One region of the Paractinoplanes brasiliensis genome, then DNA from elsewhere that is predicted to be linked to it. Evidence: riboswitches for the same ligand, from Rfam matches in the RefSeq annotation. Region 1 holds a riboswitch; the other holds the start of a gene.
The links. Region 1 has a riboswitch for glycine ahead of C8E87_RS37650 (L-serine ammonia-lyase). Riboswitches for the same ligand answer to the same signal wherever they lie in the genome.
Positions count from the first base shown of each region.

Region 2: it holds a riboswitch for glycine, as region 1 does, so the genes downstream of both, gcvP (aminomethyl-transferring glycine dehydrogenase) here and C8E87_RS37650 (L-serine ammonia-lyase) in region 1, are expected to answer to the same signal.

Region 1 covers NZ_SNWR01000002.1:1,217,128-1,220,521, forward strand. The annotation lists gene C8E87_RS37650 (L-serine ammonia-lyase) at 1-1,129, opposite strand, end outside; glycine riboswitch at 1,169-1,251, opposite strand; glycine riboswitch at 1,255-1,346, opposite strand; gene C8E87_RS37655 (type 2 periplasmic-binding domain-containing protein) at 1,445-1,930, opposite strand; partial or broken gene C8E87_RS37660 (sugar isomerase domain-containing protein) at 1,946-2,586, opposite strand; gene C8E87_RS37665 (hypothetical protein) at 2,669-2,893, shown strand; gene C8E87_RS37670 (GNAT family N-acetyltransferase) at 2,972-3,394, shown strand, end outside.
Region 2 covers NZ_SNWR01000002.1:1,104,471-1,107,864, reverse strand. The annotation lists partial or broken gene C8E87_RS37150 (DNA polymerase beta superfamily protein) at 1-329, opposite strand, end outside; gene mgrA (L-glyceraldehyde 3-phosphate reductase) at 370-1,365, opposite strand; glycine riboswitch at 1,417-1,509, shown strand; gene gcvP (aminomethyl-transferring glycine dehydrogenase) at 1,600-3,394, shown strand, end outside.

The DNA.
Region 1 (3,394 bases):
CCAGCCCGCCGACCGGGTCGCAGGTCAGCCCCAAGTTGTGCTCCATGCCGATCTCGGCCGCGTTCTCCACCTGCTCGGGGGTGCCGCCCAGCACCTCGGCCAGCCCCGCCGCCGCCATCGCGCACGCGCTGCCCACCTCGCCCTGACAACCCACCTCGGCGCCCGAGATCGACGCGTTCTCCTTGAAGAGCAGCCCGATCGCGCCCGCGGTGAGCAGGAACCGGACCACCCCCTCGTCGTCGGCGCCCGGGACGAAGTTCACGTAGTAGTGCAGAACCGCCGGGATGATGCCGGCCGCGCCGTTGGTGGGCGCGGTGACGACCCGGCCGCCTGCCGCGTTCTCCTCGTTCACGGCCATCGCGTACGCGGTCAGCCACTCCATCGCGTGCTCGGCCGGGCGCCCCGCCACGCGCAGCTGCCGGGCCGTCGCCGCCGCCCGCCGCCGCACCCTCAGGCCACCGGGCAGCACGCCCTCGGCTTCGAGCCCGGCCGTCACACATTCGCGCATGACCCGCCAGATCTCCAAGAGGCCCGTACGCGTCCCGGCCGTGGAACGCCAAGCGGTCTCGTTCTCGAGCATGAGCCGCGAGATCGACAGCCCCGTCGACGAGGTCAGCCGGAGCAGTTCGGCCCCGCTGGCGAACGGGTGCCGCAACGGCGTGGCGCCGGCGCGCACCAGGCCGGTCTCGTCCAGCACGAACCCGCCGCCCACCGAGTAGTAGGTCTTGCTCAGCACCGTCGAACCGTCACCGGCGTACGCGGAAAAGGTCATGCCGTTGGGATGCCCGGGCAGCGTGCGACGGCGGTGCAGCACCAGATCGACGCCGATGACACGGTCGCCGTGGTCGAAACCGCCCCGGGCGTGGATGGCCGCGGCCCGCGAGTCGGCGGTGGAGACGTCGACGGTTTCCGGTTCGGCGCCCTCGAGCCCGAGAAGAACGGCCTTGGGGGTGCCGTGCCCATGACCGGTGGCGCCGAGCGAGCCGAACAGCTCGGCCCGTACGAGGGTCACCCCGGGCGCCGCATCGAGCAGGCTCGCGAACATGCGGGCGGCCCGCATCGGTCCGACGGTGTGCGAGCTGGACGGCCCGATACCGACGGAGAACAGGTCGAAGACGGACACGGCCATGGGAGGCTCCCTGACGAGACGGCGGGTAGGCCTCCCTCGCTCTGTCATGGGGCCTGAGAGCTTCATCGGCCGGCGGGCGGCTGATTTGCACCTTGGGCGCGGGGTTTCCCGGCTTTCCAGAGTCGCCGGCCACGACGGTACGGGTGCCTGAGAGATTCTGAGGGAGAAGTTGCTCCTTCGGCGCCCCCGGCGCGGGGAACTCTCCCGCCGGGGCCAAAGCGGTGTGCAGTTGTGGCCCGCAAGGTAGCGATCCGCTGTCGACGGGTCAAGACCAACGGGACGGGCCTCGAACGCCCGCCTCCCCAGGTTACCCGCTCACCGATCCCAGGCGTGCCGCTGGAGGGGCCGGGCGAGCGCCGGGGCCGCGCGGCAGGAACGGACTGCCCGCGTCGGCCCCGCGCTGACCAGGGTGCCGATGTCGAGCCGGCCGGCGCCGGTGTTGTCGACGACGTCGGGCGGGTTGCCGCCGACGAAGCGGGGTTGCATGGCCTCGCCGACCTTCTGCAACCCCTTGTGGTCGACGGTGGCCCGCGGGTACTTCGCCGTGTAGGCCGACTCGGCCTTGATCGCGTAGTCGTCGCCGTAGCCGCCCTTGAAGACGACCACCTCGAGGGGAGCGTCGGCCTTCACGCCGAGCGGGTTCTCCGCCGTCTTCTCGGCGCCCTCGGCCGGCTGGTCCGGGGAGGAGTCGCCGGAGGTCACACACCCGGCGGCAAAAGGCACGGTGACCGCCGCGGTGACGGCCGTACGCAGCAGTGTTCGCCTGGTGGGACAAGGTCTGAGCGGGGAATCAGGGTTCATCACAGTGCTCTCTTCCTATGCGGTGCGCCGGATGCGCCCGGCGTACCGCGCCTCGATCTCTGCGTTGTGGTCCTTGCCGCCGGGCACGTTGTCCGACAGGTGGACGGGCGGGGTGATCCCCGCCGCGAGCAGGCGCTCCACGACCTCGGCGACGATCTGCTGGGCCGGCAGCGCCGCGGTGATCGACGAGACCGCGCCGACCGCTCCCCCGCCGGGCAGTGGAATTGTGGCGTCGCCGTACGGGGCGCCGTTGTCGAGCACCACGTCGGCGATCTCGCCGAGCTTGCGCCCGCCGGGGTGCCGCGACTCGACCCCCGCCGAGTGCTCGGCCGAGGTGATCGCGATCAGTTTGTGCCCCCGTTCCTTGACCAGCAGCGCCATCTCGACGACGGCGCCGTTGATGCCGGAGTTGGAGGCGATGACGAACGCGTCGTCGGGTTTGATCGGGGCCAGCTCGTAGAGCCGGTGCGCGATGTCGGTCCGGCGCTCCACCCCGGGGTCGGCCAGTTCCGACAGGGGCGAACCGCCGTACAGGACGATGTCGCGCAGGGCGATCCGGTTGGTCGGCACCAGTCCCCCGCGCGACCGGCGATCTCCATGGCCAGGGCCTCCGAGTGCCCGCAGCCGAAGGCCTGGATCACTCCCCCGTTGCGTACGCCCGGAGTGGCTGAGCCCGATGGCCACGTCCCCCGGCAGCGTCAGGGCGGCGTTGGTGAGCGCGGTGTGCGAGTCGGTGCGGTGCCAGACGGGGACCCGGATGCGCTCGAACCGGAACGCCATCTCGCGGGCGGCCTCCTGACGGCCGGCACCCCCGTACGCGACGAGGTCCGCGCCGTCCTGCGTGGGCGCGGCGTCGACGCTGTCACCGGTGGCGACCCGGCCGCCGGAGCCGCCTGGCTGGCCGCCCGCGATTTGACGCCGCTCTCCCCCGCCGGCCTGCACGCCGCGCTGCTCGCCCGCTAATTCGCGTGCGCCCGGATCGCCGGCACGCCAGGATCGACGACAACTCGAGCAGGAAAGGAGGGTTCCCATGTTCTCGTCATGCTCATCGGTGCCCACTGGGAGGCTTCGTTGTTGTTCCGCACCATGGCCGAGTCCGATCTCGACCTGATCCTGACCTGCCTGTCCGAACCGTCCGTCAACACCACCACCGAGGCGCGGTTCCGCGAGCATCTGGCCGCTCGCAGTTACCGCCCCGAGTGGACCTGGCTCGCCTTCGACGGCGACGCCCTGGCCGGGCTGGCCGTCTGGTGGGGTTTTCCCGCCGGTGACCGGCCGCTTGCCCTCGACGCGCTGTGGGCCGCGCCGGCCGTCGCCGATCCGGTGCCGTTGTGGGCCGGGCTCATCCGGCAAGTGCCGCCCCCCGTGGAGTACCACATCTTCACGACCCCGGACTCCCGCGACGACCCCGGGATCGATCTGCGCCTGCGCGCCGCCGCCGAGGCGGGCCTGAAAAACCTCAAC
Region 2 (3,394 bases), 110 kb from region 1:
AGCTGGTCGCGCGCGTATTGCCCGTACGTGGAAGCGGCTCTTTGCGACGGGAAGGCGTGCCGGACGGAAAAGCAGTTCGGCGCCGGCCCAGGTCACTTCTCGACGATGGGGGACCAGAGCACTTCGAGCACGGTCGGGTTGTCCTGTAGGGCGAGCGTGCAGAACTGTTCGTCGAGGGGCCCGTCGAAGTGGGTAACGGGTTTGTCGAGGCTCCAGAACGAGCGGGTCGGCGCCACGGACACGCCGCGGCGGTCGTGGTCGGATCCGGGGCCGGAGAGTCCGTACGCCCGTGACCCCACCACGACCGCGAGAACCGTGTGCTCGATCATGCGACGAAGCCGGCCGCGGAACGCAGGACCAGCAGCCGATTTACAGGTCGAGGACGGTGCCGTCGATGTCGCCCAGTTCGGCCTCGGACAGGGCCAGGTTGCCGACGGCGGCGACGTTGTCCTCGAGCTGTTGCACGCTGCTGGCGCCGATGATGAGGCTGGTCATGCGTTCGTCGCGCAGGGCCCAGGCGAGGGCCATCTGGGCCAGGGACTGCCCGCGCCGACGGGCTATGTCGTTGAGCGCGTGCAGCCGTGCGAGTGTCCGGTTGTCCAGGGCGTCCTCGTTGAGGAACCGGCTGGTTCGGACGCGGGAATCGTCGGGAATGCCGTTGAGATAGCGGTCGGTCAGCAGTCCCTGCTGCAGAGGGCTGAAGGCGATGCAGCCGGCGCCGGCCTCGCCGAGGGTGTCGAGCAGGTTGTCCTTCTCGATCCGGCGGTTGAGGATCGAGTACGACGGCTGGTGAATGAGCAGCGGCGTGCCGAGATCGCGCAGAATGGCCGCCGCGGCCGCCGTCTGCGACGAGTCGTAGTTGGACAGGCCGACGTATTGGGCCTTGCCCGCGCGTACGACGGCGTCGAGGGCGCCCATGGTTTCCTCGAGCGGGGTCTCCGGGTCGGGCCGGTGGTGGTAGAAAATGTCGACGTAGTCGAGGCCGAGCCGTTTCAGCGACTGGTCGAGCGAGCTGACCAGGTATTTGCGGGAGCCGAAATCGCCGTACGGTCCGGGCCACATCTCGTATCCGGCTTTGGTCGACACGACGATTTCGTCGCGGTGGGCTTTGAGGTCGCCGGCCAGGATGCGGCCGAAGTTCTGCTCGGCGCTGCCGGGCGGCGGGCCGTAGTTGTTGGCCAGGTCGAAATGGGTGACGCCGAGGTCGAAGGCGCGCAGCACGATGTCGCGCTGGCGTTGCCAGGGCCGTTCGTGGCCGAAGTTGTGCCACAGTCCGAGCGAGATGACGGGCAGGCGCAGCCCGCTTCGGCCGGTCCGCCGGTAGGGCATGGTGTCGTAGCGGTTGCTCGCGGGGGTGTAGGTCACAACCCCACCCTAGAGATAGCGGCCCCGACCATGATCGCTGGTAGGTTGGAGGGTAGCCATGCGGGAGAGACCGAGGGTCGACCTCGGCGCCGAAGGGGCAAATCCTCCCCGGAACCTCTCAGGCAAAAGGACCGCGTGGGCTCGCGACTCTGAAGCATTGCGGCTGGGCGAAAAAGACCGGCTGGTGTGACAGAGGGGGAGGCCGCCTTGTCGACCTCTCTGTCAGGAGCCGCCATGACGTTCGCCAACCGGCATATCGGGCCGGATGCGGAAGAGCAGACCCACATGCTCAAGGCCATCGGGTACGCGTCGCTGGACGCTCTGATGGACGCGGCGATCCCCGAGGTGATCCGCTGGCACGGGTCGCTGGAGCTGCCCGCGGCCGCCTCCGAGGAGGAGACGATCGCCGAGCTGCGCGCGATCGCGTCGCAGAACAGGGTGACGACCTCGATGATCGGGCTGGGGTACTACGGCACGCACACCCCGGCGGTGATCAAGCGGAATGTCCTGGAGAACCCGGCCTGGTACACGGCGTACACGCCGTATCAGCCGGAGATCAGCCAGGGCCGGCTGGAGGCGCTGCTCAACTTCCAGACCATGGTGACCGACCTGACGGGGTTGACCACGGCGAACGCGTCGATGCTGGACGAGGGCACCGCGGTCGCCGAGGCGATGACGCTGGCCAAGCGGGCTTCGAAGAGCAAGTCCCGGACGTACGTGGTGGACGCGGACACGTTGCCGCAGACGCTCGCGGTGCTGCGGACGCGGGCCGAGCCGCTGGGCATCGAGCTCAAGTTGGTCGATCTTGACGCGGGTGACCCGCTGCCCGGCGAGTTCTTCGGCCTGCACCTGCAATACCCAGGGGCTTCCGGAGCCGTACGGGATCACGCGGCGCTCGTCGAGGCGGCGCACGCCCGGGGTGCTCTGGTGACGGTGGCCGCCGACCTGCTGGCGTTGACGTTGCTGCGGGCGCCGGGGGAGATCGGGGCTGACATCGCGGCGGGCACGACCCAGCGTTTCGGGGTGCCGCTCGGGTTCGGTGGTCCGCACGCCGGTTACCTGGCCGTGCGGGCGGGGCTGGAGCGGTCGTTGCCGGGCCGGCTGGTCGGCGTGTCGAAGGACGCGGACGGCGCTCCGGCGTACAGGCTGGCGTTGCAGACCCGTGAGCAGCACATCCGTCGTGAGAAGGCGACCAGCAACATCTGTACGGCGCAGGTCCTGCTCGCGGTGATGGCGAGCATGTACGCCGTCTACCACGGTCCGCGGGGGCTGCGGGGGATCGCCGAGCGGGTGCACCACCACGCGTTGACCGTGGCGGGCAGCTTGACGGCGGGTGGCGTGCGGGTGGCGCACGACGCGTTCTTCGACACGGTGACGGCGGTTGTCCCGGGCCGGGCGGCGGAGGTGGTGGCCGCGGCGGCCGAGGCCGGCATCGACCTGCGGCTGGTGGACGCCGACCGGGTGTCGGTGGCGGCCGACGAGACGACGACCGAGGCGCACGTCGCTGCGGTTGTGCGGGCTTTCGGCGTACGGGAAACCGCTGTCGCCGATTGTGGGGCGAAGCCCCTGGCGCGCACGAGCGAGTACCTGACGCATCCGGTGTTCCGCACGCACCATTCCGAGACGAGCATGCTGCGGTATCTGCGCAGGCTGTCCGACCGGGACTACGCGCTGGACCGGGGCATGATCCCGCTGGGGTCGTGCACGATGAAGCTGAACGCGACCACCGAGATGGAGCCGGTGACCTGGCCGGAGTTCGCTGACATCCACCCGTACGCCCCGGCGGCGAACACGGCCGGCTACGAGAAGCTGGTGGCGACGCTGGAGTCGTGGCTGGCCGAGATCACCGGGTACGACGCGGTGAGCGTGCAGCCGAACGCGGGGTCGCAGGGTGAGCTGGCCGGTCTGCTGGCGATCCGGGGTTATCACCGTTCGCGGGGCGAGTCCCACCGGGACGTGTGCCTGATCCCGTCGAGCGCGCACGGCACGAACGCGGCCAGCGCCGTGATGGCCGGGATGCGGGTGGTCG